2 regions of the Acidovorax sp. KPB24-07 genome follow, and region 2 is predicted to be linked to the other one. Evidence: predicted binding sites of a transcription regulator. Region 2 holds the regulator's gene; the other holds the start of a gene.

Region 1 (6,879 bases), on a different contig from region 2:
AACCGCTACAGCAGCGGCTTTCACAACGAGCGCGATGCCGTCATCCTGCAGGTGCGGCGCCAGCCCGGCGCCAATACGGTGGCGACCGTGGACGCGATCCGTGCGCAGCTGCCCTACCTGCGCACACTGGTGCCTGCGAGCGCGCGGCTGGACATCGTCGTCGAGCGTTCGCAAGGCATCCGGGCCACGCTGCGCGAGGCGCATCTCACGCTCGCTCTGTCGGTGGCGCTGGTGGTGGCCGTGGTGGCGGCCTTTCTCGGGCGGCTGCGCACGGCGCTCATTCCCACCGTGGCGATCCCGGTGTCGCTCATCGGCACGTTCACGGTGATGTACCTGGCGGGCTTTTCGCTCAACAACCTGTCGCTCATGGCCCTCATCGTGGCGGCCGGCCTGGTGGTGGACGACGCGATCGTGGTGCTGGAGAACGTGGAGCGCTACATCGAACGCGGCATGACGCCGTTGCGCGCCGCGCTGCGCGGCGCGGGCGAGGTGGGTTTCACGCTGGTGGCGATGACCCTCGCCCTCGTGGTGGTCTTCGTCTCGATCCTGTTCATGGGCGGCGTGGTGCAGCGGCTGTTCCGCGAGTTCTCCATCACGCTGGCGGCGGCGGTGGTGATCTCGCTGGTGGTGTCCCTGACGCTCACGCCTGTGCTGTGCGCCTATGGGCTGCGCGGGCAGCGCAGCGCACGCCAGGCACAGGCGCGGCATGCCTGGACCGCTCGCGTGGGGGCCGCCAGCGCCGCGATGCTGGCCGACCTGCGCCACGGCTACGACCGCAGCCTGGGCTGGGCGCTGCGCCACAGCTTCGTGGTGCTGCTCGCCTTCCTGGCCGTGGTGGGCGTGAACGTGTGGCTTTACCAGTCGCTGCCCAAGATCATGATGCCGCGTCAGGACACCGGCATCGTCCACGCTTTCATCCGCGGCGACGATGGCTTTTCGTTCCAGGTCATGCAGCCCAAGATCGAGGCCTACCGCCGCCTGCTGCTGGCCGACCCGGCCGTGGCCCACGTGGCCGGCACCAGCGGCGGCAGCGGCAGCATCGCCAACAGTTTTTTCATCGTCAGCCTCAAACCCCTGGCGGAGCGTGGCGGCGAGCCGACGCAAGCCGTGGTCAACCGGCTTCGCGAGAAGGCGCCAGCCGTGCCGGGCGGGGTGCTGAGCCCCAGCATCGAGCAGGACATCCAGATCGGCGGCGTGTCGTTCGGCGAGGCCGATACGGCGGTCATCCTGCGCTCGGGCGAAGTGCGCTCGCTGCGCACCTGGGCCCGGAAGGTGTCGCTGGCCATGGGCGAGGCACCGGAATTCACCGACGTGCAGGCCGTGAGCGACGGTGGCGCGCAGCAGGTGGTGGTGGACATCGACCGCGAGGCCGCGCAGCGCCTGGGGGTGGACATGCAGGCCGTGGCGTCCGTGCTGAACAACTCCTACGCCCAGCGCCAGGTGACCACGCTGTACGACCGGCTCAACCAGTACCGCGTAGTGATGGAGGTGGACCCGCGCTTCACTTCGCAGCCGCAATCGCTGGCGCAGATGCAGGTGCTCACCCCGAACGGATCGCGCGTGCCGCTCACGGCCTTTGCCACGTGGCGCTACGGGCTGGCGGAGGACCAGGTGTGGCACGACGCGCTGTTCGCGTCGATGTACATTGGCTACAGCCTCGCCCCCGGCGTGACGCAGGAGCAGGGCCAGCGTGCACTCAACGCCGTGATGGCGCGCGTGATGCTGCCCGCCTCGGTGCACCTGGCGCCGTCCGGGGAAGACGCGGCACGGTCCAGCGCGGTGCGCTCGCAGCCCTGGCTCATCTTGGGCGTGGTGCTGGCCGTGTACTTGGTGCTGGGGGTGCTGTACGAGAGTCTGGTGCACCCGCTCACGATCCTCTCCACCGTCCCGCCGGCGGGCGTTGGCGCGCTGCTGGCGTTGTGGCTGACCAACACCCCGTTCAGCCTCATGGCGCTGCTGGGGCTGTTTCTGCTCATCGGCGTGGTCATGAAGAACGCCATCCTGATGATCGACTTCGCGCTCGACGCCCAGCGCCGCGAGGGGTTGCCGCCGCAGCAGGCGATCCGCCGTGCGGCGGCGCTGCGGCTGCGCCCGATCCTGATGACCAATCTGGCAGGCCTGCTCGGCGCGCTGCCCCTGGTGCTCGGCACGGGCGAAGGCTCCGAGCTGCGCCGGCCGCTGGGCCTGGCCATCATGGGGGGGCTGGCGGTCAGCCAGTTGCTCACGCTGTACACCACCCCTGTCATCTATTACGGCCTGGAGCGCTGGCGCCAGCGGTGGCTGGCAGGGGGTGGGGAGCCCGTACCCGGCGCGCCATGAAAAAGAAAAAGGGCGCCTGGTGGGGCGCCCTTGATGGGGAGACTTCGCGGCCGGTCCGGCCGCCGATCTCAGTAGTAGCGGCGGATGTTGTCCACCGCGATGCCATTCATGGCACGGCTCAGGTCGGCCATGATGCGGGCGTCGTACAGTGCGGCGTTCCAGGTCTTTTCGTCCTCGGCTTCACGGCGACGGGCTTCGGCCCAGGCCTTGTAGCCGGAGCGCAACACAGCGCTGGCGCGGCGGGCGGGACCGGCCAGCAGGGCCAGCGCGGCGAAGGCGATCACCCACATGACCATCCAAGCGGCCAGCATGTGGCCTTCGGCGCGGGTGTCGACCACTTGGTTGGCGACCACCAGCACGGCGGCCACGACGGCGGCCAGCAGGAGGGAGGATGCGCCCCGTGCGCCGTCCAGGCTGGCGGCAGCGCCCTTCAGGGAAGCGGCGAAGCGCTCTGCGCGCTGCACGCCGGGGTGTTCGGTGCGGTATTCGATGTGTACAAAATTTGCCATGATGAGGACCCTTTTCAGACGCTTTTGGCGAAATTGCCGGGCGAATGGGTGAATCTTAGGGTTTACCCCATGGCTGTTCCACTTTATATTTTGAATCTCAGTCATTCATTGAAGTGATGGTTCAACATGCTGCCTCTCAACTTCCGCTCGCTTGACCTGAACCTGCTGCGCGTGTTCGATGAGGTGATGACCGAGCGCAACCTCACCCGAGCTGCGCACAAGCTGTCGCTTACCCAGCCGGCCGTGAGCAACGCGCTGCGGCGCCTGCGCGAGGTGCTGGGCGACGACCTGGTGGTGCGCAGCGGGCAGGGCGTGCAGCCCACGCCCCGGGCGCTCACACTGTGGCCGCCGGTGCGGCAGGCCTTGGCGCAATTGCAACAGTCGCTGGCGCCGGGGGATTTCGACCCTGCCACCGCCAGTTCCACGTTCGTGCTGGCCATGGCCGACGCCACGGGCGCCACGCTGATCCCGCCGCTGGTGGAGATCATCGAGCGCGAGGCGCCCGGGGTGTCCGTGCGCGTGGTGCCGCTCACCACGCGCGACCCGCGCAGCATGCTGGACGACGAATCCGCCGACATGGCCGTGGGCTACTTCCCCGCGGTGATGGCCGACCTGACCGCACGCGCCCAGACCGACAGCGTGGTGGCCTTCGAAAGCGTGCGCCTCTACGACGGCGAATACGTGTGCGTGATGCGCCACGGCCACCCGCTCGCCCAGGTGCCGATGACGCTCGACCTGTACTGCAGCGCGCGCCACTTGCTGGTGAGCTTTTCCGGCAAGCCCTACGGCTTCATCGACGAGGCGCTCACCGCGCTGGGCCGCGAGCGGCGCATCGTGCTCACGGTGAACCAGTTCTTCACCGCTGGGCGCGTGGTGACCACCACCGACCTGCTCACCGTGCTGCCGCGCCACTTCGTGGGCGTGGCCAGCATCGCCGGCGAACTGGTGTGGCGCCCGCTGCCCATGCCGCTGCCCACGGTGCATGTCGATGCGCTGTGGCACCGCCGCCGCCTGCACGATGCGGCCCACCGCTGGCTGCGGGGCGCGATGGCGCGCTCGGCCCTGCCCACGGCCCGGCGCCCTCCCGTGGCCTGACGGCGGCACCGCGCCAGCCTCCACAATCGGCGCATGAAGATTCAACTGCTGTCCGATCTGCACCTGGAAGCCCACCCCGCCTTCGCCCCCAGCCCCGCCCCGGGCGCCGACGTGCTCGTGCTGGCCGGCGACATCGGCTCCTACCAATCCGGCTCGCAGCTGGCCGACGACGACTTCGGGCTGGCGCGCTTTTCCCCGCTGCCGCAGTTCGCCGGCTGGCCGACCCCCGTGCTGTTCGTGCCCGGCAACCATGAATACGACATGCAGGATTTCGACGCCGCCCAGCAGCGCCTGCGCCAGGTGTGCGACCGCCTGGGCCTGATCTGGCTGGAACGCGAAAGCGTGGTGCTGGAGGGCGTGCGCTTCGTCGGCACCACCCTCTGGAGCGACTTCGACGCACTGGCCGAGGACGAGGGCAGCACCGACCTCGCGCGCCGCCTGCGCCAGCGCGAGAAGGCCTTTCGCGCCGCCAACTTCTACCTGCGCAAGACTGGCGGCACCCGCAGCGGCGAGCCCTTCCTGGCCGAGCCGATGCGCGAGCAGTCCCTGGCCTGCCAGGCATGGCTGCGCGACGCGCTCGCGCGCCCGTTCGACGGTCCCACCGTGGCCGTGACGCACTTCGCCCCGAGCCTGAAAAGCGCCGACCCGCGCTACGGGCTGATTCCCGGCACCGCGGGGTTCTGCAATGCGCTGGACGATCTGCTGCCCCATGCCCAGCTGTGGATGCACGGCCACCTGCATTCGCCGAGCGACTACACGGTGCAGGGCGCGCGGGCCGATGGAACGCCCTGGCGCTGCCGCGTGGTGGCCAACCCCCTGGGCTATGCCCGCAAGGGCGAGCAGGACACCTTCTCGCCGCATTTCACCGCCACCGTATGATCGTTCGCAGGTGCCGGCTTCCACGCCGGCGCTTTCGCCGCGCAGGGCATACAAAGATGACGCAGGTCAAGACAACAGGCGCACGCGCAGATTAGTCTGGTCCCTTCTCTTTCGGAGACGTCTTCATGAACATCCTCCTCGCCGTCGACGGCAGCCCGTACACCAAGAAAATGCTCGCCTACCTCGCCACCCACGAGGAACTGCTGGCCGGCACGCACGACTACACCGTGGTGACCGTGCAGCCCGCCCTGCCGCCCCGCGCCCGCGCGGCCCTGGGCAAGGAAACCGTCGAGAAATACCACGCCGAAGAGGCCGAGAAAATCATCGGCCCGGTGGTCAAGTTCCTCGCCCGCCACGGGGTGGTGGCCCAGCGGATCGTGAAGACCGGCCCCATCGGCGAAACCCTCGGCAAGGTGGCGGACACCGGAAAGTTCGACCTGCTCGTGATGGGCTCGCACGGCCACGGCGCGCTCGGCAAGCTGGTGATGGGCTCGGTCAGTACCCAGGTGCTGGCGAACAGCCAGGTGCCGGTGCTGCTGGTGCGCTGACCCCTTGCGCGGCCAGGCCGCCGAAGCACGTCTCCACCGCCCAGTCGAGGATGCGCGCATCGGTGTACCGCCCGGTGGCGCGCAGCATGGCCGGCAGCGGGTCGGCCGAACGGGCCAGCAGCGCCCACAGCACCACGTCGGGCGGCCACTGGGCGTTCAGTTGGCCGGCCTCCTGGGCTTCCACGATCCAGGTGGTGATCCGCGCGCTGGCGGTCTGCAGCGACGCCTGGTAGCGCTCGCAGTCGCGCAGCGGCCCGGCCAGACCGGAATTGCGGCTCAGCAGCAGGGGCATCTCGTCGGTCAGCTGCAGCGACAGCATCCAGCGCAGCAGCGCCTGCAGGCGCTCGATGGCGGACTGGCCGGGCGGCACGCTCTGCAAAAACCCTTGCAGCCGGTCCACGGCATGCACCATGGCAGCGGCGCACAGGTCGTCCTTGCCGGCGAAGTGCTTGTACAGGCTGGCCTTGGCCACACCCACTTCGGCCGCCACGTCGTCCAGCGTCATGGCCTCGAAGCCCTTTTCGCCGAGCAGGCGGCCCGCAGCCGCCACGATGGCCTCTTCCCGTGCCTGGTGCATTTGCGCCTTGAAGGAGGGGCGGGACGGGGGCGTGTTCATGCGGCGCATCTTAGCGACCGGCCGCGGCCCCCGGTACCGGGACAGCCCGGGGCCTACACCGCCAGCATGCGGGCCGCGGTGCGGGTCAGCGCCTCGGACAGCGCATCCAGCACCTCCGATTCGAGGTTCCAGCAGTGCCAGTACAGCTGGATCGGCAGCGAATGGCCGGGCGCCAGGTCCACCAGGCTGCCGTCGGCCAGCGCCCCGCGCACCAGCAATTCGGGCACCACGCCCGCGCCCCAGCCGGCGGTGGCGGCGCGCACCTGGCCTTCGGAGCTGGGCACGAACAGGTGGTGCAGCGCCACGCGCTTGAGGCCGAAGGCGCGCATCACGAACTCGGCCTGCATGTCGTCCTTGCGGTTGAACGACAGGAACGGCACGTCGCGGAAGTTGTGCGGCGTGAGCCCGTGCGGCAGGTAGCGCGCCGCCAGCGCCGGCGAGGCCACCGCCACGTAGTGCATGGCCCCGAGCGGCACCACCTTGCAGCCGCGCAGCGCCTGCTTGAGCGTGGTGACGCAGCCCAGCACCTGGCCCGAGCGCAGCCACTCCTGCGTGAAATCCTGGTCGTCCACGATGATCTCGACGGGCAGGCGCTGGCGCACCAGATCGTGCAGCGCCTCCAGCGCCCAGGTGGCAATGCTGTCGGCGTTGATGGCAATCGAGATGCGCTCGTCCTCGCGCGCGCCGCCGGGGGCGCTCGGGGCGAGTTCCTGCAGGTCGCGCTCCAGGTCGGCGCGCAGCAGGCGCAGCTGCTTGGTGTGCTTGAGCAGCAGCTGGCCGGCGGTGGTGGGCTTGAGCGGCCGGCTGCGCACGATGAGCACCGAGCCCACCTGCGCCTCCAGGGCGCGCAGCCGCTGCGAGACGGCCGACTGCGTGACGTTCAGGCGCTGGGCGGCGCGCTCGAAACCGCCCT
Region 2 (6,879 bases):
CCCCCAGCTGGGGCGGGATGATCAATGGCGTGATGACGCTGTCGGGCGCCTGGCACAAGCTGCGCGACGACCCCATCCTGCGCTTCCTGATCGTGTCGCTGTCGTTCTACGGCATGGCCACGTTCGAGGGCCCGATGATGTCCATCAAGACCGTCAACGCACTCAGCCACTACACCGACTGGACCGTCGGCCACGTGCATGCCGGCGCCCTGGGCTGGGTGGGCCTGATCACCATGGGTTCGCTGTACTACCTGATCCCGCGCCTGTTCGGCCGGGAAAAGATGCACTCGGTGCCTGCCATCGAGCTGCACTTCTGGATGTCCACCATCGGCATCGTGCTGTACATCGCCGCGATGTGGATCGCCGGCGTCATGCAGGGCCTGATGTGGCGCGCGGTCAACCCCGACGGCACGCTCACCTATACCTTCGTCGAAAGCGTGAAGGCCACCTATCCGTTCTACGTGGTCCGCTTCGCCGGCGGCCTGCTGTACCTGGGCGGCATGCTGGTGATGGCCTGGAACGTGTGGGCCACCGCCATCTCGGGCCGCTCGGTCAAGGTGTCGATCCCCGCCGTGAACACGGCCCATGCCTGAGCCCCGAGGAGCCCATTCCATGTCCGAACACAACCCCAAATCGGCCGGCTTCTCGCACGAGAAGATCGAAACCAACAACTTCCTGATGATCGTGCTGATCGTGCTGGTGGTCGCCATCGGCGGCCTGGCCGAGATCGTGCCGCTGTTCTTCCAGAAGTCCACCACCGAGCCCGTGACGGGCGTGCAGCCCTACACCGCGGTGCAGCTGCTGGGCCGTGACATCTACCTGCGCGAGGGTTGCTACAACTGCCACTCGCAGATGATCCGCCCCTTCCGCGCCGAGACGCTGCGCTACGGCCACTACTCGGTGGCCGGCGAGTTCGTGTACGACCACCCCTTCCAGTGGGGCAGCAAGCGCACCGGCCCCGACCTGCACCGCGTGGGCGGCAAGTACAGCGACGAGTGGCACCGCATCCACCTGAACAACCCGCGCGACGTGGTGCCCGAATCCAACATGCCCGCCTACAGCTGGCTGGAGAAGACGCCCGTCGATCCCGCCGTGGCCGCGCCGCGCATGAAGGCGCTGCGCACGGTGGGCGTGCCCTACACCGACGAGCAGATCGCCGCCGCGTCCGAGGAGGTCAAGGGCAAGACCGAGATGGACGTGCTCGTGGCCTACCTGCAGGTCATGGGCCGCGCCCTCAAGTAACGAACCGCAAGGAGCTGGTCATGGACATCACCACTGTGCGCATCGTCGCCACGCTGGCATCGCTGGCGTGCTTCCTCGGCATCCTGGTCTGGGCGTTCTCGCGCCGCAACCGGGCCCGGTTCGAGGAGGCCGCGCGCCTGCCCTTCGAGCAAGACTGATCCGCAAAAAACAATGAGAACGACATGAGTGACTTCACCCACAATTTCTGGTCGGTCTATGTGGCGGGGCTGACCGTGGTCGGCATCCTGGGCTGCCTGCTGCTGCTCTGGATCACGGCCCGCAAGAAGGTCGCGCCCAGCACCGACAACACCACGGGCCACGTCTGGGACGAGGACCTGCGGGAGATGGACAACCCCATGCCGCGCTGGTGGATGTGGCTGTTCGTGCTCACCATCGTCTTCGGCTTCGGCTACCTGGCCGTCTATCAGGGCCTGGGCCGCTTCGCCGGCCAGTTCGGCTGGACGCAGGCCGGCGAGTACGAGGCCGAGATGGCCAAGGCGCGCACCGAGCTCGCGCCGCTGTACGCCCGGTTCGCCGCGATGAAGACCGAGGACATGGCGGCCAACCCCGAGGCCATGGCCATTGGCGAGCGCCTGTTCATGAACAACTGCGCGCAGTGCCACGGCTCGGACGCACGGGGCAGCAAGGGCTTTCCCAACCTGTCCGACAACGACTGGCTGCACGGCGGCGCGCCGGAGAACATCCGCGAGACGCTGGAGAAGGGCCGCATGGGCACCATGCCGCCCATGGCCGCGGCCGTGGGTTCGCCGGAGGACATCCGCAACCTCGCGCACTATGTGCTGAGCCTGTCGGGCAGCCCGCACGACTCGCTGCGCGCCTCGCTGGGCAAGTCCAAGTTCACCGCCTGCGCGGCCTGCCACGGCATGGACGGCAAGGGCAATACGGCCCTGGGCGCGCCCAACCTGACCGACGACGTCTGGCTGCACGGCTGGGGCGAGGCGGCCATCACCGCCATGGTCAACCACGGCAAGGTCAACGTGATGCCGGCCCAGGCCGACAAGCTGACCGAGGCCCAGATCGGCGTGCTCACCGCCTACGTATGGGGCCTGTCCCACCGCGCGAACGCGGTGCGCTGACGGCGCCGATGCCACCGGGGAACGCGATCCGGGCCTTTCCCGCGGCGCGCCCTGGCCGGCGGCGCAGCCGCTGACGCGTTCCCTTGCCGGCCCACCCTTCGAGAACTGCCATGAAGCCACCCAGCGGGCCTGCCCGCAAGGTCATTCCCATCACCCCGGTCGCGCCTGGCGCCGCCGATGCGGCCGCCGAGATGGTGTCGCTGTACGAGGCGCAAAAGAAGATCTACCCGCGCTCCATCCGCGGCCTGTTCGCCCGCTGGCGCTGGGCCATGGTGGCCCTCACGCAGCTCGTTTTCTATGCGCTGCCCTGGCTGCAGTGGGGCGAGCGGCAGATGGTGCTGTTCGACCTGGGGGCGCGGCGCTTTTACCTGTTCGGGCTGGTGCTGTACCCGCAGGATTTCATCTACCTCACGGGCCTGCTCATCGTCAGCGCGATGTCGCTGTTCCTGTTCACCGCGGTGGCGGGGCGCCTGTGGTGCGGCTTCGCCTGTCCGCAGACGGTGTACACCGAGATCTTCATGTGGATCGAGCACCGGGTGGAGGGCGACCGCAGCGCCCGCCTGCGCCTGGATGCCGGGGGCTGGACCTTCGAGAAGGTGCGCAAGAAGGCGCTCAAGCAGTTCCTCTGGATCACGGTGGCGCTGTGGACGGGCTTCACCTTCGTGGGCTACTTCGTGCCCATCCGCCAACTGTCGGGCGAGCTCCTGGCGATGCAGGGCGGCTGGCAGATCTTCTGGGTGCTGTTCTACGGCTTCGCCACCTACGGCAATGCCGGCTTCATGCGCGAGCAGGTGTGCAAGTACATGTGTCCCTATGCCCGGTTCCAGAGCGCCATGTTCGACCGCGACACGCTCATCGTCACCTACGACGACGCGCGCGGCGAGCCGCGCGGTCCCCGCACCAAGACGGTGGATTACAAGGCCCGGGGCCTGGGCGACTGCATCGACTGCACGCTGTGCGTGCAGGTGTGCCCGGTGGGCATCGACATCCGCAACGGCCTGCAATACGAGTGCATTGGCTGCGGGCTGTGCGTGGACGCCTGCAACACCGTGATGGACAAGATGCACTACCCGCGGGGGCTGATCCGCTTTTCCACGCAGAACGGCGTGGCGGCTCGCTGGGGCCGGGCGCAGATGCTGCGCCGCGTGCTGCGCCCCCGCGTGCTGGTCTACAGCGCGTTGCTGGTGGCGCTGTGCGTGGGGCTGCTGTCCAGCCTGGTGCTGCGCACGCCGCTTAAGGTGGACGTGGTGCGCGACCGCGCCGCGCTCTCGCGCATCGTGGCCGGTGGGCAGCTGGAGAACATCTACCGCCTGCAGATCATGAATGCCACCGAGTCCGGCCAGCGCTACCGCATCGGAGCGAGCGGGCTGCAGGGGCTGCGCGTGGCGTCCGACGCCGAGGTGGAGATCGGCGCGGCCGAGTCCCGCTGGGTGGCCGTGCGCCTGCAGATCCCCTACGGCTCCGCGCCGCCCGGATCGCATGCCGTGCAGTTCGACGTGCAGGCGCTGGGCTCGGGCGGCCATGTCGCCGAGAAGTCGGTCTTCCTGGTGCCGCGATGAGCGCCGCCGGCCACACCGTCACCGTTTCAGGCGCCAGACCGCTGTTCCGACCGCATTTCTTCTTTTCCTGTCAGGAGTGAACACCATGCCATCCCCTATCGCCGCCGCACCGGCTCCCCTTCCTTCGGCCGCTCCCTGGTGGAAGTTCGGCTTCGTCTGGATGGTCATTGCCGGGCCGGCCATCGTGGTCGTGGCGGGTTTCACCACGCTGTGGGTGGCGGTCGTGCGCCCCGACCCGGTGGTGGCCGAGGACTACTACCGCCAGGGCATCGAGATCAACAAGACGCTGCAGGGCGCGCCGAACAGCCTGGCCCCGGCCATGAAGGCGCGCAACCATGCGGCCACCCCCGTGCAGGACCAGCCGCGCTGAAGGCGGCCTGTCCGCACCACCCCCCGAAACGAGGAGACAAGCGCAATGTGGACCCAACGCCTCATGTGGATTGCATGGCCCGCCTTCCTGATGGCGGGCGTGCTGGAAATGCTGGTCTTTGCCCTGGTGGACCCACAGGACATGCACTGGTTCGGACGGCCGCTGGCGCTCTCGCGCGAGGGGGTCTACACCATCGCCTTCTTCGCTTTCTGGCTGGTGACGATGGCGTCGAGCGCACTCACCACGCTGCTGGCCATGTCGCCGTTCGAACTGAACCGCTGCCCCGTGCCCGTGACCGACCGGCCCGCCGACTGCGCGCGCCACCACCCGGGCGCATGAAATGCCAGCGCCGGTGCCGCAGGCCGGCCGCTCAGTGGCAGTTCTGCGAGTTCACGATGCGCTTGAGCGCCGCGGTCTCCAGGATGCGCACGTGGCGCTGCTTGACCTCGACGATGCCGTCCTCGACGAACTTCGAGAAGGTGCGGCTCACCGTCTCCAGCTTGAGGCCGAGGTAGCTGCCGATTTCCTCGCGCGTCATGCGCAGCACGAGTTCGGACTGCGAGAAGCCCCGGGCATGCAGGCGCTGCACCAGGTTGAGCAGGAAGGCCGCCAGGCGCTCTTCCGCCCGCATGCTGCCCAGGAGCAGCATCACGCCGTGCTCGCGCACGATCTCGCGGCTCATGATCTTGTGCACGTGGTGCTGCAGCGCCGTGACCTCGCGCGACAGCTCCTCGATGCGGTCAAAGGGCATGACGCAGACCTCGGCGTCTTCCAGCGCGACGGCGTCGCAGGTGTGGTGGTCGCTGACGATGCCGTCCAGGCCGATGATCTCGCCGGCCATCTGAAAGCCCGTGACCTGGTCGCGGCCGTCTTCGGTGGCCACGCACGTCTTGAAGAAGCCGGTGCGGATGGCGAAGAGCGAACTGAAGGGCTCGCCATTGCGAAACAGGGTGGCCCCCCGCTTGACCTTGCGGCGCACGGCCACGATGTCGTCGATCCGCTGCAGTTGCTGATCGTTCAGGCCCAGCGGCATGCACAGCTCGCGAAGGTTGCAGTTCGAGCATGCCACTTTGATGGTTTGCGGATTCATGGGAAAAGGCCTTTGTGGTGAGGGGAGGGCGGGCGGCCGGCAGGGTGGTAGAGCCCGGGCGAACGCCGGGCACCTGTCATGGATCAATTGTGGCAGCGTGCGCCTGCAGAACCCTTGACCCAGGTCAAGGGTTTCCCCCGGGGCCTGCGGCACATTGGGCAGGCACAAGGAAATCCCATGATCGCTGTCACCCCTGAACTCCTGCGCCGCTTCGACGTGCCCGGCCCCCGCTACACCTCCTACCCGACCGCCGACCGGTTCGTGGAGGCCTTCGGACAGGACGACTACGTTCTCGCGCTGCAGCAGCGCCGCCTGGGGTCGGCCGCCAAGGCACTGCCCTTGTCGCTGTATGTGCACATTCCCTTTTGCGAGTCGCTGTGCTACTACTGCGCCTGCAACAAGATCATCACCCGCCACCCCGAGCGGGCCGAGGTGTACCTGCGCTATCTCAGCCGCGAGATCGACCTGCACACGGCCCAGTGTGGCGTGGGCCAGGTGGTGAGCCAGCTGCACCTGGGCGGGGGGAGCCCGACGTTCCTGTCGGATGACGGCCTGCGGTCGCTGATGGCCATGCTCCAGCGCAGCTTCACGCTTGCGCCCGGCGGCGAGTATTCGATCGAGATCGATCCGCGCACGGTGGACGCGGGCCGGCTGGCGCTGCTGGCGGAGCTGGGCTTCAACCGCCTGAGCTTCGGCGTGCAGGACTTCGACCCCGAAGTGCAGAAGGCCGTGCACCGCATCCAGCCGGCCAGCCAGGTCTTCGACCTGGTGGCCAGCGCGCGTGCGCTGGGCTTCGAGTCCATCAACGTGGACCTGATCTACGGCCTGCCGCGGCAGACACCCGAGTCCTTCGAGCGCACGCTCGAGCAGGTGGGCCGGTTGCGGCCGGACCGCATCGCGCTGTATGCCTACGCCCACCTGCCCGAGCGCTTCAAGCCGCAGCGCCGCATCGTGCCGGCGGATCTGCCGCTGGCGGCGTCGAAGGTGGCCATGCTGTCGCAATCGCTGCGGTCGTTCCAGGACGCCGGCTACGTCTATGTGGGCATGGACCACTTCGCGCTGCCGGGCGACGCCCTGGCCGTGGCCAAGCGCCAGGGCCGGCTGCACCGCAACTTCCAGGGCTACAGCACCCAGCCCGATTGCGACCTGCTCGGCCTGGGCGTGTCGGCCATCGGCCGCGTGGGCGCCACCTACAGCCAGAACGCCAAGACGCTGGACGAGTACTACGACTTCATCAACCAGGGGCGCCTGCCGGTGGTGCGGGGCCTGGCGCTCACGCGCGACGACCTGGTGCGCCGCTCCGTCATCATGGCGCTGATGTGCCAGGGCGAGGTGCTGTTCGAGCCGGTGGAGCAGGCGTGGCTGATCGATTTCCGGCAGTACTTCGCCACCGAACTGCAGGCACTGGAGGACCTGCAGGCGCAGGGCCTGGTCGTGCTCGGCCAGGAAGGCATCGAGGTCACGGCCATGGGCTGGTTCTTCGTGCGCGGCGTGGCGATGCTGTTTGATCGCTACCTGCAG

Evidence for each region. Region 2 encodes FNR, which switches genes on or off when oxygen is low (the NO sensors DNR and NnrR bind a similar motif). Its sites were predicted from a motif close to TTGATNNNNATCAA; they were not measured.
Region 1: AC27IQ_RS08985 (universal stress protein) is a predicted target of FNR. The motif match lies at 4,859-4,872, and genes of this name have one in related genera.

Annotation. Positions count from the first base shown of each region.
Region 1 covers NZ_BAAJYS010000054.1:12,242-19,120, forward strand. Annotated here, with positions in the region: gene AC27IQ_RS08965 (efflux RND transporter permease subunit) at 1-2,319, shown strand, start outside; gene AC27IQ_RS08970 (hypothetical protein) at 2,388-2,828, opposite strand; gene AC27IQ_RS08975 (LysR family transcriptional regulator) at 2,955-3,923, shown strand; gene AC27IQ_RS08980 (metallophosphoesterase) at 3,957-4,802, shown strand; gene AC27IQ_RS08985 (universal stress protein) at 4,928-5,350, shown strand; gene AC27IQ_RS08990 (TetR/AcrR family transcriptional regulator) at 5,298-5,966, opposite strand; gene AC27IQ_RS08995 (LysR family transcriptional regulator ArgP) at 6,020-6,879, opposite strand, start outside.
Region 2 covers NZ_BAAJYS010000116.1:183-7,061, reverse strand. Annotated here, with positions in the region: gene ccoN (cytochrome-c oxidase, cbb3-type subunit I) at 1-593, shown strand, start outside; gene ccoO (cytochrome-c oxidase, cbb3-type subunit II) at 613-1,242, shown strand; gene AC27IQ_RS13385 (cbb3-type cytochrome oxidase subunit 3) at 1,263-1,400, shown strand; gene ccoP (cytochrome-c oxidase, cbb3-type subunit III) at 1,425-2,339, shown strand; gene ccoG (cytochrome c oxidase accessory protein CcoG) at 2,450-3,898, shown strand; gene AC27IQ_RS13370 (FixH family protein) at 3,984-4,268, shown strand; gene AC27IQ_RS13365 (hypothetical protein) at 4,314-4,607, shown strand; gene fnr (fumarate/nitrate reduction transcriptional regulator Fnr) at 4,639-5,358, opposite strand; gene hemN (oxygen-independent coproporphyrinogen III oxidase) at 5,536-6,879, shown strand, end outside.